Regions from separate parts of the Citrobacter freundii complex sp. 2025EL-00176 genome, predicted to be linked through region 1. Evidence: predicted binding sites of a transcription regulator. Region 1 holds the regulator's gene; the other holds the start of a gene.

Region 1 (8,033 bases):
ACGTATGATTATTCTGACTCAGCGTTTGCGCCTCGTGTTCAACCACACGCAGCATCATCGGCACATCCACCTTCTCATTGAGCAGCAGCGCTGGCGCGGCCTCTATTTTCGACAGCGTCAGCAACTGCTTCACCAGCCCTTCCATGCGGTACGTTTGCTCACGCATGGTATGCAGCGCTTTTTCACGCGTCGTTCCTTCCAGCGGATGCTCCTGCATCATTTCCAGATAACCTTGTAGCACCGTCAGCGGCGTACGCAACTCATGGCTGGCGTTGGCAAAAAAGTTACGCCGCGAACCTTCCAGTTGGTGCATCTGGGTTACATCGCGCGCAACCATCAGCAATTGCTTGTCGGTATAGGGCATCACGCGAATTTCCAGATGCCGTCCGGTATTGAGCACCAGATTGATTGGCCGACTAAAATCACGCGTTTTCAGATATTGCGTGAACTCCGGGTAGCGCAGCAGGTTAAGAATATTTTGCCCGCTATCGTCCGGCCAGCGCAGTCCCAGAACCTGCTGGGCCAGACCGTTGCACCAGAAAATGCCGCCCTCTTCAGTCGTCAACACCACCGCGTCGGGTAGCGATTCCGCTCCACTGCGAAAACGTTTAATCAGATTACCCAGTTCCCGACGGCGCTTTTTGTTACGCAGCTGCATTTGATGCAGCCCGTACAGCAACGGCTCCCAACTTCCACGCCCCGGCGGCGGCGTCATACTTCTGTCGACCCATAACCACCAGGACAAGCGTAATAAATTCCAGAAATGCCAGACAAGCAGGCCGGTTACCGACGCCAGCAAAAACCAGGGCAGGTAACCAAAAAAAGCACTAAGGATAAACGCCGGTATGCAGCAGAGGATCAGCTCCAGTACCAGCCTTTTCCATGACAATCGTTCTAGCAAACGTCTTACTCCATTAACAGCCTAATCCCTCAGGCCCATATTCATGTCAGTCAGAAGCGGGTCGAAAAACGATATCCCGTCCCACGAACTGTCTGCACCATACGATCGTGTCCACTGTGCTCCAGCGCTTTACGCAAGCGGCGGATATGCACATCCACTGTCCGGTCTTCCACGTACACGTTGGTACCCCAGACATGATTGAGTAATTGCTCACGGCTATAGACGCGTTCCGGATGGGTCATAAAGAAGTGCAACAGTTTGAATTCTGTCGGCCCCATATCCAGCGGATCCTCGCCGGTCATCACGCGATGCGAGGTTGGATCAAGGCTCAGCCCCTGCATCTCAATAACCTCTTCCACCGCCATGGGGGAAATACGACGCAGAACCGCTTTAATACGCGCCACCAGCTCCTTGGGAGAAAACGGCTTGGTAATATAATCATCCGCGCCGGTTTCCAGACCCCGGACGCGATCTTCCTCTTCTCCCCTCGCCGTCAGCATCATTACGGGAATATCCCGCGTCATCGCTTCGCGCTTGAGATGTTTAATAAACTGTAGGCCCGAGCCGCCGGGTAGCATCCAGTCAAGCAGGACGAGATCCGGCCAGGGTTCATTGAGTTGGTTCACAGCACTGTCATAGTCTTCGGCTTCTACGGGTTGAAAACCGTTTTGCTCGAGCACGAAGCAGACCATTTCACGAATTGGAGCTTCATCTTCTACGACCAGAATACGTCTCGCCATGATTTGCCCTGTTTATAATTAAATCGTTTGCCATCAATACGGTGCCATTATGCGTCAGTTTTATGACAGATTTATGAAAAGATAGTCCAGGTTTAACGCAGCCCTGTGAATTATGACAGCCCTTAAACAAGATATTACCGTCCTTGCAGGGTTATAATCCCGCCACTGTTTTATCGTCATGGAACTCTTATGCGCATCCTTCATACGTCTGACTGGCATCTGGGCCAAAATTTCTACAGCAAGAGCCGCGCCGCTGAACACCAGGCCTTTCTCGACTGGCTGCTGGAAACGGCACAATCCCAGCAGGTGGATGCCATTATTGTGGCAGGCGATATTTTCGATACCGGCTCGCCGCCAAGCTATGCCCGTGAGCTGTATAACCGTTTCGTCGTTAATCTGCAGCAAACCGGCTGTCATCTGGTGGTGCTGGCAGGTAACCACGACTCCGTCGCCACGCTCAACGAATCCCGCGATATTCTGGCGTTTCTCAACACCACGGTGATCGCCAGCGCAGGCCATACGCCGCAGGTATTGTCTCAACGCGACGGCACGCCGGGTGCGATCCTGTGTCCGGTTCCTTTTTTACGACCGCGCGACATCATTACCAGCCAGGCCGGACTGACCGGACAAGAGAAACAGCAGCATTTGCTGTCGGCTATTACCGACTATTACCATCAGCAATATCAGGACGCCTGTACGCTGCGCGGCGCCCAAAATCTGCCCATCATTGCGACCGGGCATCTGACCACCGTTGGCGCCAGCAAAAGTGACGCCGTACGTGACATTTATATCGGTACGCTGGACGCCTTTCCGGCGCAAAACTTCCCACCGGCCGATTATATCGCGCTGGGGCATATCCACCGGGCGCAGGTTATCGGCGGAACCGAGCATATTCGCTACTGCGGTTCGCCAATTGCGCTCAGTTTTGACGAGTGCGGCAAAAACAAATGCGTTCATCTGGTGAGCTTCGAAAACGGCAAGCTGAGCGCTGTTGAGCACCTTACCGTACCGGTCACCCAGCCGCTGGCGGTGTTGAAAGGTGATTTAGCCGCGATTACCGCCCAACTTGAACAGTGGCGCGATGTACAGCAGGAACCGCCAGTCTGGTTAGATATCGAAATCACCACCGATGACTATCTGCACGACATGCAGCGTAAGATTCAGGCATTAACCGAAGATTTACCGGTAGAGGTGTTATTGGTGCGCCGCAGCCGGGAACAGCGTGAACGTATTATGGCGAATGAACGACGTGAAACACTAAGCGAGCTGAGCGTGACGGACGTTTTTGACCGTCGTCTGGCGCTGGAAGAACTCGAAGAATCGCAACGCGAGCGCCTGAATCAACTGTTTAGCACCACCTTACACACGCTTGCCGGGGAGACCGAAGCATGAAAATTCTCAGCCTGCGTTTGAAAAACCTCAATTCTCTGAAAGGAGAATGGAAAGTCGATTTCACGGCTGAGCCTTTTGCCAGCAATGGGCTGTTCGCCATCACCGGTCCAACGGGCGCGGGAAAAACCACGCTGCTGGACGCCATTTGTCTCGCGTTGTATCACGAAACGCCGCGGCTCAATACCGTGTCTCAGTCGCAAAACGATCTGATGACCCGCGACACCGCCGAGTGTTTGGCCGAGGTCGAGTTCGAGGTCCGGGGCGAAGCCTATCGCGCATTCTGGAGCCAGAACCGCGCGCGCAATCAGCCTGAAGGCAATCTACAGGCTCCACGCGTAGAGCTGGCCCGCTGCGCCGACGGTAAAATCCTCGCCGATAAAGTCAAAGATAAGCTGGAAATGACCGCCGAACTTACCGGCCTGGATTACGGTCGTTTCACCCGTTCGATGCTGCTGTCGCAAGGCCAATTCGCCGCCTTTCTTAATGCCAAACCGAAAGAGCGTGCCGAACTGCTGGAAGAACTGACGGGGACCGAGATCTACGGCCAAATCTCCGCGATGGTGTTTGAAAAACATAAAGCGGCGCGTACGGAGCTGGAAAAACTGCAGGCGCAGGCCAGCGGCGTGGCTCTGCTCGCTGCGGAGCAGGTGCAGTCCCTGACAGAGAGTTTGCAGGTACTTACTGACGAGGAAAAACGCTACCTTGCCAACCAGCAGACTCAGCAACAACATCTCAACTGGCTCATTCGGCAAAATGAGCTACAGACGGACATAAACCGTCACCAACAGGCGTTACAGGCCGCTAAACAAGCGCAAAAAGACGCACAGCCACAGCTGGCGGCTCTGAGCCTGGCACAACCGGCCAGAGCGTTACGCCCACACTGGGAGCGAATTCAGGAACAAACGGCTACGATAGCGCGCACGCGGCAGAAGATTCAGGAAGTGAATGCTCGCTTACAAAGCAGCTTAGCGCTGCGCGGGCGCATCCGTCAGCAGGCGCATACGCAATCAACCGCCTTGCTCGCCGGACAACAGACGTTAATCGACTGGCTGAACGAACACGATCGCTTCCGCTTGTGGGGCAGCGAACTGGCAGGCTGGAAGGCCCTGCTGGCGCAACAGTCCGACGCCAGCACCCAGCTACGCCAGTGGCTGCAATTAAGGGAAAATGACACGCGTAAACTGGATGCGTTGGCGCTTCCCACGCTGACCCTTTCGCCGCAGGAAGTCACGGCGGCGCTGGCGCAACATGTGCAGCGCCGTCCGTTACGCCAGCGTCTGAGCAATCTGCACGGGCAAATCGCCCCGAAGCAAAAGCAGCTGGCGCAGTTACGCGCCACGCTTGTGCAGCGTCAGCAAGAGCTGGCTCAGCGCAACGCGGTGCTGGCCGAAAAACGTCAGCGCTATAAAGATAAAAATCAGCAACTTGCCGATGTGAGAATCATTTGCGAGCAGGAAGCCCGCATCAAAGATCTGGAAAGCCAGCGGGCATTATTGCAATCCGGCATGCCTTGCCCGCTGTGCGGCTCCACCACGCATCCAGCGATTGAGCGCTATCAAACGCTCGAACTGAGCGTTAATCAGGCACGGCGTGAAGCCCTGGAAAAAGAGGTTAAAACGCTGGCTGATGAGGGTTCAACCTTACGCGGTCAGCTTGAGGCAATCACCCAGCAACTTCAGCGGGATGAACGCGAAGCACAGACGCTTTCTCAAGAGGAGCAAGCGCTTACTCAAGAGTGGCAGACGGTCACCACCAGCCTTAGCGTGACGCTGCAACCGCAGGATGATATTGCCCCGTGGCTTGCCGCCCAGGAAGAACACGAACAACAGCTTCACCAGTTGAGTCTGCGTCATACCCTGCAGGCGCAAATCGCGGCGCATACCGAGCAGATTACCCAGCTTCAACAGCATATTGAACAGCGCCAGGCTACGTTAACCGCCGATCTGGCCCGCCATGGACTGTCCCTTCCAGTTGAAGATGAAGCCGCTTCGTGGCTGAGCGAGCGGGCGAGAGAAGCGCAAATGTGGCAGCAGCGCCAGAACGAACTCACCGAGTTACAGGCGCGAATAGCTCAGCTCACGCCGTTGCTGGAAACGCTGCCAGAGTCCGATACGCTTTCCGCAAGTACTGAGAGTCTGTCGCTGGAAAACTGGCGACAGGTGCACGACGATTGCCTCTCCTTGCAGGGCCAGTGGCAAACGTTGCAGCAGCAGGAGGCGCAGGACGTACAGCGCGCCGCAGAAATTCAGGCACAGTTTGATGCCGCCCTGCAGGCCAGTATCTTTGCCGATCGTGACGCCTTTGTTGCCGCCCTGCTGGATGAAGAGACCTTTAGCCGCCTTGAGCAGTTAAAGCAATCGCTGGAAAACCAGCAACAGCAGGCGCAAACGTTGCTTAATCAAGCTCAGCAGGCTCTGGCGAGTCATCACCAGCAGTTGCCAACCGGGGCAGATCTCACGCTCACGACACAACATCTTCGCGACGCGCTGGCGCAGCTCACCCAGCAGTTACGGGAAAACACCACTCGTCAGGGCGAAATTCGCCAGCAGCTCAAACAGGATGCTGAACATCGCCAGCAACAGCAGGCGTTGATGCAGGAGATTGAAAAGGTCACGCAGCAGGTTGATGACTGGGGCTATCTTAATGCGCTGATCGGCTCGAAAGAGGGCGATAAATTCCGCAAGTTTGCCCAGGGGCTGACGTTGGATAACCTGGTGTGGCTTGCCAACAACCAACTCACTCGTCTGCATGGTCGCTATCTGTTACAGCGCAAGGCCAGCGAAGCGCTGGAGCTGGAAGTGGTTGATACCTGGCAGGCCGATGCCGTGCGCGACACCCGTACGCTTTCCGGCGGCGAGAGCTTCCTCGTGAGTCTGGCGCTGGCGCTGGCGTTATCCGATCTGGTCAGCCACAAAACGCGAATTGACTCTCTGTTCCTCGATGAGGGTTTCGGCACGCTGGACAGCGAAACGCTGGATACCGCGTTGGACGCGCTGGATGCGCTGAACGCCACCGGCAAAACCATTGGTGTGATCAGCCACGTTGAAGCGATGAAAGAACGCATTCCGGTGCAGATCAAGGTTAAAAAAATCAACGGGCTGGGCTACAGCAAACTCGATAAGATGTTTGCGGTGGAATCAGCATAAATCTCCAGGCCGGAGTCATCCGGCACACTATGTAGCACAATATTGCATACTCAAAGACGGATATGAAATGGCATTCCACTTCACTTATCCGCAAGCTATCTCTGTTGGCGGCGAACGTTCGCTGCTATGACGTACATCCGGCGTCTTTCTTGTTGGCAGGTGGTATGAAAAAAGTCATTTTCTCTTTAGCCCTCGGAACATTTGGCTTGGGCATGGCCGAGTTCGGCATCATGGGGGTACTCACCGAACTGGCGCGGGACGTAGGCATTTCCATCCCGGCCGCTGGCCATATGATTTCGTTTTATGCCTTTGGCGTAGTGCTGGGCGCGCCGATTATTGCGCTCTTCTCCAACCGCTTTTCGCTTAAACATATTCTGCTGTTTCTGGTCACGCTATGTGTGATTGGCAACGCCATCTTCACCCTTTCCTCCTCGTATTTTATGCTGGCGGTGGGCAGACTGGTTTCCGGTTTCCCGCACGGCGCATTTTTTGGCGTTGGGGCAATTATTCTGTCGAAGCTGGCGCGCCCTGGAAAAGTCACCGCCGCCGTCGCGGGCATGGTTTCGGGGATGACCGTTGCCAATCTGATTGGCATTCCCGTCGGGACCTGGCTGAGCCAGGAATTTAGCTGGCGCTATACGTTCTTGCTGATAGCCGTCTTTAATATCGCCGTTATTGTCTCGATAGCTTTTTGGGTGCCCAATATCAGCGATGAAGCGAAAGGCAATCTGCGCGAGCAATTTCACTTTTTGAAAAGCCCCGCCCCGTGGCTGATCTTTTCCGCCACCATGTTTGGCAACGCCGGAGTTTTCGCCTGGTTCAGCTACGTTAAGCCGTACATGATGTTCATCTCCGGCTTTTCCGAAGCGCTGATGACCTTCATCATGATGCTGGTGGGATTGGGGATGGTATTAGGGAATCTGTTGAGCGGTCGGCTGTCTGGCCGCTATACGCCGCTGCGCATTGCGGTAATAACCGACTTCATCATTGTACTGGTTCTGCTGCTGCTTTTTGTCTTTGGCGGTATCAAAGCCGCATCGCTGACCTTCGCCTTTATTTGCTGCGCGGGCCTGTTCGCCCTGTCGGCGCCGCTGCAAATTTTGCTGCTGCAAAATGCCAAAGGAGGTGAGCTACTGGGAGCGGCTGGCGGGCAAATTGCCTTTAACCTCGGTAGCGCAATTGGCGCCTGGTGCGGCGGTATGATGCTGACGCTGGGCTTTGCCTACAACTATGTAACGCTGCCGGCTGCGTTGCTGTCGTTCTCCGCCATGTCATCGCTGCTGATTTACGGCTACCTGAAGCGCGGCGTGCAACAAGTTGCACCCGCGACGTAAAACAGATTACTCCTGCGGCCACAGCCAGGCCGCACCGCGTACCCCGCTGGAGTCACCGTGCAGCGCCTTGCGCAGGGGCGTTTCGCACTCGCCGCCAAAGACAAACGGCTTCATCAACGCTGGAACGTTTTGATACAGCCTGTCGACATTACTCATTCCCCCACCCAGTACAATGACGTCCGGATCGAGAATATTCACCACGTGCGCCAGTGATTTCGCCAGACGCAGCTCATAGCGGCTCAATGCCTGCTCCGCCACAGCATCCCGCGCGTTAACCAGGTCGATAATCTCACTGCCCTTGAGCGGCTTACCGCTCAGACGCTGGTAGTCGGTGGCAAAACCGGTTCCGGAAATAAAGGTTTCAATGCAGCCTTGCTTGCCGCAATAGCAGGGGACTTCCTTGCGATAACGCAGCTCGTCTTCATCCATCCACGGCAGCGGATTATGCCCCCACTCGCCCGCGGTACCGTTGCCACCCGCGTGCGCCCGACCATTCAGCGCCACGCCAGCGCCGCATCCG
Region 2 (8,033 bases), on a different contig from region 1:
CCATCCGTGGCTTTAAAGGCATCATGGAAGGCGAATACGACCACCTGCCAGAGCAGGCGTTCTACATGGTTGGTTCTATCGACGAAGCCGTGGAAAAAGCCAAAAAACTTTAACGCCTTAATCGGAGGGTGATATGGCAATGACTTACCACCTGGACGTCGTCAGCGCAGAGCAACAAATGTTCTCTGGTCTGGTCGAAAAAATCCAGGTAACGGGTAGTGAAGGTGAACTGGGTATTTTCCCGGGTCACGCCCCGCTGCTCACCGCCATTAAGCCTGGTATGATCCGCATCGTTAAACAGTTCGGTCATGAAGAGTTTATCTATCTGTCCGGCGGCATTCTTGAAGTGCAGCCTGGCAGCGTGACCGTTCTGGCTGATACCGCGATTCGCGGACAGGATCTCGATGAAGCGAGAGCCCTGGAAGCGAAGCGTAAGGCTGAAGAGCATATCAAGAGCTCTCATGGTGACGTGGATTACGCTCAGGCATCTGCGGAACTGGCCAAAGCGATCGCGAAACTGCGCGTTATCGAGTTGACCAAAAAAGCGATGTAACACCGGCTTGAAAAACACAAGGCCAGTCTGGTTTCCAGGCTGGCTTTTTTTATGGCTTGGTTACAGGAAAAATGTAAATAAAAAGTAGTTTTATTATTTCGTGATTTAGATCATAAAAATATTGATTGGTTAAAAAATGAGGCGTAGACTCTTTTTTATGTGATGTGTGTCACATAATGAACTCAGATAAAAAAGAGATACCAACATGAAATTGATCAACAAAATCATCGCCCTGTTCAGCAATATGAGTTTTTAGTCTTTCCCCGCCTGCTCTGTGGCGCGAAGCTTAATGCGGTTTATCAGCTAGCGCCATTTGTTGTTAAATTCCCCCTGCTCTTTTCTCTCAAATCTTTACTGTCGTGTTTGCCTTTTACTGCTTCCCGCTGAATCACATACAAAAAATCATACATTCGCTAATGTCATTCTTTATTTATGCGGCAAAAAAATAGCAAAAACATCCACCTAAGGCTTTAATAAGAGCAGACTGCTGGTTTTGGGGAGACAAAAGACGTAGATATAGACGAAAATAGACAGTTATCAGATGGGGAATTTCCCCGATTGAACGTTTTATCTTCGGCCCATTTCACGATGAAAAAAATGTAGTATTTTCAATGTGAAACGGTATAAATTCGTTCTCAAATTACAGTCAGGACGTGTATGTTGAATAATGCTATGAGCGTCGTGATCCTTGCCGCAGGCAAAGGCACGCGTATGTATTCCGATCTCCCTAAAGTGCTGCATACCCTCGCAGGAAAACCGATGGTGCAGCATGTCATTGATGCCGCTAATGAATTAGGGGCGACTCACGTACATCTGGTCTACGGACACGGTGGTGATTTGCTTAAGCAGACGCTGAAAGATGGCAACCTGAACTGGGTCCTGCAGGCCGAGCAGTTGGGTACCGGGCATGCAATGCAGCAGGCAGCGCCGTTCTTTGGGGATGACGAAGACATTTTAATGCTCTATGGCGATGTGCCGCTGATCTCCACCGAAACACTACGTCGCCTGCGTGATGCCAAACCGCAGGGTGGCATCGGCTTGTTAACGGTAAAACTGGACGACCCATCGGGTTATGGGCGTATTACCCGTGATAACGGTAAAGTTACAGGCATTGTTGAACATAAAGATGCCACTGACGAGCAGCGTCAAATCCAGGAAATCAACACCGGGATTCTGATTGCCAACGGCGCAGACATGAAGCGCTGGCTGTCTAAACTGACCAACAACAATGTACAGGGTGAATATTACATCACCGATATCATTGCGATGGCGTATCAGGAAGGGCGCGAAATTGCTGCGGTCCATCCGGCACGAATCAGTGAAACGGAAGGTGTGAACAACCGTCTTCAGCTCTCTCGTCTGGAGCGTGTTTATCAGTCCGAGCAGGCAGAAAAACTGCTGTTGGCGGGCGTGATGCTGCGCGATCCTGCACGTTTTGATCTTCGCGGTACGCTTATTCACGGGCGCGATGTTGAAATTGATACTAACGTTATCATTGAAGGTAACGTAACCGTTGGGGATCGCGTCAAGATTGGCGCTGGCTGCATCATCAAAAACAGCGTGATTGGTGATGGTTGTGAGCTAAGTCCGTACAGCGTGGTGGAAGATGCGCATCTGGAAGCCGCATGCACTATCGGTCCTTTCGCGCGTCTGCGCCCGGGTGCTGAGCTACAGGAAGGCGCACACGTGGGTAACTTCGTCGAAATGAAAAAAGCGCGTCTGGGTAAAGGCTCTAAAGCGGGTCATCTGACCTATCTGGGCGATGCGGAAATTGGTGATAACGTGAACATCGGCGCGGGTACGATCACCTGTAACTACGATGGTGCGAATAAATTTAAAACCATTATTGGCGATGATGTGTTTGTCGGTTCCGATACTCAGCTGGTGGCCCCGGTGTCAGTCGGTAAAGGCGCAACAATTGCCGCCGGTACGACAGTAACGCGCGACGTAGCGGAAAACGAGCTGGTGTTGAGCCGCGTTCCGCAGGTTAACAAGCAGGGCTGGAAACGCCCGGTGAAGAAAACGTAATTCAGTTTTTGCCAGATGGCGGCCTACGTGCGGTGACGTTCTGTAGGCCTGATAAGCGTGAGCGCCATCAGGCAGACAAGAGACGAGGGGATAACATAATCCTCCGCTCACAAGCAGTACCATAAAAATAACCCCACTCTCTACAAGGCTCGGGGCGCCCGGAAAGGGCAAATACAGGTCAGCGACAACGACAGGCATAATGCCTAAATTCGGAATCAAAAAATATGTGTGGAATTGTTGGCGCTATCGCGCAGCGTGATGTAGCTGAAATCCTTCTCGAAGGTTTACGTCGTCTGGAATATCGTGGTTATGACTCTGCTGGTCTGGCCGTTGTCGATGCTGAAGGCAATATGACTCGCCTGCGTCGTCTGGGTAAAGTGCAGATGCTGACTGCTGCAGCGGAAGAACATCCGCTGCATGGCGGTACCGGTATCGCTCATACCCGTTGGGCGACTCACGGAGAACCTTCAGAAGCGAACGCGCATCCCCATGTTTCTGAACACATTGTCGTGGTGCATAACGGCATCATTGAAAACCATGAACCGCTGCGTGAACTGCTGAAAACCCGTGGTTACACCTTTGTTTCTGAAACTGATACCGAAGTGATTGCTCACCTGGTGCACTGGGAGCTGGAACAGGGTGGTACGCTGCGTGAAGCCGTACTGCGTACTATTCCGCAGCTGCGCGGTGCCTATGGCACGGTAATCATGGATACCCGTAACCCGGAAACGCTGCTGGCTGCTCGTTCTGGTAGCCCGTTGGTCATTGGTCTGGGTATGGGTGAAAACTTTATCGCTTCCGATCAGCTGGCGCTGCTGCCGGTAACCCGTCGCTTTATCTTCCTGGAAGAGGGTGACATTGCGGAAGTGACCCGTCGTTCGGTCTCTATTTTCGACAAGTCTGGCGCGGAAGTGAAACGTCAGGATATCGAATCGAATCTGCAATATGACGCGGGCGAAAAAGGTATTTATCGCCACTACATGCAGAAAGAGATCTACGAACAGCCGAACGCGATTAAAAATACGCTGACCGGGCGCATTAGCCACGGTGAAGTGGATTTAAGCGAGCTGGGTTCGCGTGCTAATGAGTTGCTGTCTCAGGTTGAGCATATCCAGATTATCGCCTGTGGTACGTCATACAACTCCGGTATGGTGTCCCGTTACTGGTTTGAGTCGCTGGCCGGTATTCCTTGTGATGTCGAAATCGCTTCCGAATTCCGCTATCGCAAATCTGCCGTGCGTCGTAACAGCCTGATGATCACCCTTTCCCAGTCAGGTGAAACGGCGGATACCCTGGCGGGTCTGCGTTTGTCTAAAGAGCTGGGCTATCTGGGCTCGCTGGCTATCTGTAACGTACCGGGGTCCTCTCTGGTTCGTGAGTCCGACCTGGCGATGATGACCAATGCCGGTACCGAAATCGGTGTGGCCTCCACGAAAGCCTTTACCACTCAGTTGACCGTTCTGCTGATGCTGGTGGCTAAGCTGTCTCGTCTGAAAGGGCTGGATGCGTCTATTGAGCAAGAGATCGTTCATGGACTGCAGGCGCTGCCGAGCCGTATTGAGCAGATGCTGTCCCAGGACAAACGCATTGCCGCTCTGGCGGAAGGTTTCTCTGACAAGCACCATGCGCTGTTCCTGGGCCGTGGCGATCAGTATCCAATTGCGCTGGAAGGCGCGCTGAAGCTGAAAGAGATCTCTTATATTCACGCTGAAGCTTATGCTGCAGGCGAACTGAAGCACGGTCCGCTGGCGCTGATCGATGCCGATATGCCGGTTATCGTGGTCGCACCGAACAACGAACTGCTGGAAAAACTGAAATCCAACATTGAAGAAGTTCGTGCCCGCGGCGGTCAACTGTATGTCTTTGCCGATCAGGATGCTGGCTTTACCAGTAGCGAAAACATGCACATCATCGAGATGCCGCATGTGGAAGAGGTGATTGCACCGATCTTCTACACCGTTCCACTGCAACTGTTGGCGTATCACGTGGCCCTGATTAAAGGCACCGACGTGGACCAGCCGCGTAACCTGGCGAAGTCGGTTACCGTGGAATAAGCCGTACCCCGCTGAACTGAAAATGCCCTGCTCAACGCGGGGCATTTTTTTAAACATGTTCTGTTTTTAATCAATTGTCCCGCCTGTTTTATGTGACAAACCGTCATCTTCAGCTACTGTTTTCAATGTCATAAAAAGAAAATTTTGCCGAAATATGATTGTCACATAGTCGATTAACTCTCTGTTTTTATACTGTTTTTAATTGGTTCTGGCGCATTATTTTTTATTGTCATAAAACTGTCATATTTCGTACATTTAACTGTCACCTGTTTGTCCTATTTTGCTCACAGTAGCAACTCAAACAACTATTTACGAAAACCGTGCAGGAGACATTATGAAAGTTATGCGTACCACTGTCGCAACTGTTGTCGCCGCGACCTTATCCATGAGCGCGTTCTCTGCCTTTGCCGCAGCGAGCCTGACAGGTGCAGGTGCAACTTTTCCTGCGCCAGTGTATGCCAAATGGGCAGATACCTATCAGAAAGAGACCGGTAGCAAAGTAAACTACCAGGGTATCGGCTCCTCCGGTGGCGTAAAACAAATCACTGCGAATACCGTTGATTTCGGTGCCTCAGATGCGCCGCTGTCTGACGAAAAACTCAATCAAGAAGGCCTGTTCCAGTTCCCGACCGTGATCGGCGGTGTGGTGCTGGCGGTGAATATCCCTGGCCTGAAATCCGGCGAGCTGGTGCTTGACGGTAAAACGCTGGGCGACATCTATCTGGGCAAAATCAAGAAGTGGGATGATGAAGCCATCACCAAACTGAACCCGGGCCTGAAGCTGCCTTCGCAGAATATCGCCGTTGTGCGTCGTGCTGATGGTTCAGGTACTTCCTTCGTCTTCACCAGCTACCTGGCAAAAGTGAACGAAGAGTGGAAATCTAAAATTGGTTCCGGTTCTACCGTTAACTGGCCGACTGGCCTGGGCGGTAAAGGGAACGACGGTATCGCCGCATTCGTACAACGTCTGCCTGGCTCTATCGGCTACGTTGAGTACGCTTACGCTAAGCAGAACAATCTGGCATACACCAGGCTGGTCTCTGCTGATGGCAAACCGGTAAGCCCGACCGAAGAAAACTTTGCTAACGCTGCGAAAGGCGCTGACTGGAGCAAAACCTTCGCTCAGGATCTAACCAACCAGAAAGGTGACGATGCGTGGCCAATTACTTCCACCACCTTCATCCTGGTGCATAAAGAGCAGAAGAAACCTGAGCAGGGCGCTGAAGTGCTGAAGTTCTTCGACTGGGCGTACAAAAATGGCGGCAAACAGGCGAATGACCTGGATTATGCCAGCCTGCCGGACAGCGTGGTTGAGCAGATTCGTGCTGCATGGAAAACCAACGTGAAAGACAGCAGCGGTAAAGCACTGTACTAATAGAATATCTTTGACGAATTGGCGGATGGCGCTACGCTTATCCGCCCTACGGTTTCTACCGTAGGCCCTGAGTGTAGGCCGGATAAGCGTAGCGCCATCCGGCATGGGCAACTTAGTAAATGCGTTTAACTTAAAGAGTGATTTATGGCTGCAACAAAGCCTGCTTTTAACCCCCCGGGTAAAAAGGGTGACATGATATTCAGCGCGCTGGTAAAACTGGCTGCGCTGATTGTGCTATTGATGTTGGGTGGCATCATTGTCTCTCTGATTATCTCCTCCTGGCCAAGCATTCAGAAATTTGGTTTCTCCTTCTTATGGACCAAAGAATGGGATGCGCCAAACGATATCTACGGTGCATTAGTACCGATTTACGGTACGCTGGTCACCTCGCTTATCGCTCTGCTGATTGCCGTGCCGGTGAGTTTCGGCATTGCCTTGTTCCTGACTGAACTTGCGCCCGGCTGGCTGCGTCGCCCACTGGGTATCGCCATTGAGCTGCTGGCGGCAATTCCAAGTATCGTGTACGGCATGTGGGGCCTGTTTATCTTTGCTCCGCTGTTTGCGACTTATTTCCAGGAACCGGTCGGTAATATCCTTTCTAACATTCCGTTTGTTGGCGCGCTGTTTGCTGGTCCGGCGTTTGGTATTGGGATTCTGGCTGCGGGCGTGATCCTCGCCATCATGATTATTCCTTACATTGCGGCGGTTATGCGCGATGTGTTCGAACAAACGCCGGTGCTGATGAAAGAGTCAGCCTACGGCATCGGTTGCACTACCTGGGAAGTCATCTGGCGCATCGTCCTCCCGTTCACCAAAAATGGCGTGATCGGCGGCGTGATGTTGGGTCTGGGCCGCGCACTTGGCGAGACCATGGCGGTGACCTTTATCATCGGTAACACCTATCAGCTCGACAGTGCATCGCTGTATATGCCGGGCAACAGTATTACCTCTGCGTTGGCGAATGAATTTGCTGAAGCGGAATCAGGGCTGCACGTTGCCGCGTTGATGGAGCTGGGTCTGATTCTGTTTGTGATCACCTTCATCGTACTGGCTGCGTCTAAGTTCATGATCATGCGCCTTGCGAAGAACGAGGGGGCACGCTAATGGCTACGCTTGAAATGCAAAATACCACTGCGCTTGCGGAATCCCGCCGTAAAATGCAGGCGCGTCGCCGCCTGAAGAACCGCATTGCGCTGACGCTCTCTATGGCGACCATGGCGTTCGGTCTGTTCTGGCTTATCTGGATCCTGATGTCCACGATTACCCGTGGTATTGACGGTATGTCGCTGGCGCTATTCACCGAAATGACGCCGCCGCCGAATACCGCTGGTGGTGGTCTGGCGAACGCTCTGGCCGGTAGCGGATTGTTGATCCTGTGGGCGACCGTGTTTGGTACCCCGCTGGGTATTATGGCGGGCATCTACCTGGCTGAGTACGGACGTAAGTCCTGGCTGGCTGAGGTCATCCGTTTTATCAATGACATCCTGCTGTCTGCGCCATCAATCGTGGTGGGTCTGTTCGTTTACACCATTGTGGTCGCAAAAATGGAACACTTCTCCGGCTGGGCAGGCGTTATCGCGCTGGCGCTGCTGCAGGTGCCCATTGTGATTCGTACCACGGAGAACATGCTCAAACTGGTGCCGGACAGCCTGCGTGAAGCCGCCTATGCGCTGGGTACGCCGAAGTGGAAGATGATTTCTGCGATCACCTTGAAGGCATCTGTCTCGGGCATTATTACAGGTGTCCTGCTGGCCATTGCGCGTATTGCCGGTGAAACGGCTCCGTTGCTGTTTACATCGCTCTCCAATCAGTTCTGGAGCACCGACATGATGCAGCCTATCGCCAACCTGCCGGTCACTATCTTTAAGTTTGCGATGAGCCCATTTGCTGAGTGGCAGCAACTGGCCTGGGCTGGGGTACTGATTATTACCCTGTGCGTACTGCTGCTGAACATTCTGGCGCGCGTCATTTTCGCGAAGAAGAAACACGGTTAAGCCAAATTGCCGGATGGCGGCGTAAACGC

Evidence for each region. The regulator PhoB, encoded in region 1, activates phosphate uptake and scavenging genes when phosphate is short. The targets are predictions, from matches to a motif close to CTGTCATAAAACTGNCNNAT.
Region 2: pstS (phosphate ABC transporter substrate-binding protein PstS) is a predicted target of PhoB. The motif match lies at 4,862-4,881, and genes of this name have one in related genera.

What each region holds. Positions count from the first base shown of each region.
Region 1 covers NZ_JBRYHT010000012.1:17,320-25,352, reverse strand. Annotated here, with positions in the region: gene phoR (phosphate regulon sensor histidine kinase PhoR) at 1-901, opposite strand, end outside; gene phoB (phosphate response regulator transcription factor PhoB) at 952-1,641, opposite strand; gene sbcD (exonuclease subunit SbcD) at 1,831-3,033, shown strand; gene sbcC (exonuclease subunit SbcC) at 3,030-6,179, shown strand; gene araJ (MFS transporter AraJ) at 6,344-7,513, shown strand; gene mak (fructokinase) at 7,520-8,033, opposite strand, start outside.
Region 2 covers NZ_JBRYHT010000005.1:25,783-33,815, forward strand. Annotated here, with positions in the region: gene atpD (F0F1 ATP synthase subunit beta) at 1-113, shown strand, start outside; gene ACVXHP_RS12110 (F0F1 ATP synthase subunit epsilon) at 134-553, shown strand; gene glmU (bifunctional UDP-N-acetylglucosamine diphosphorylase/glucosamine-1-phosphate N-acetyltransferase GlmU) at 1,211-2,581, shown strand; gene glmS (glutamine--fructose-6-phosphate transaminase (isomerizing)) at 2,806-4,635, shown strand; gene pstS (phosphate ABC transporter substrate-binding protein PstS) at 4,970-6,010, shown strand; gene pstC (phosphate ABC transporter permease PstC) at 6,155-7,114, shown strand; gene pstA (phosphate ABC transporter permease PstA) at 7,114-8,004, shown strand.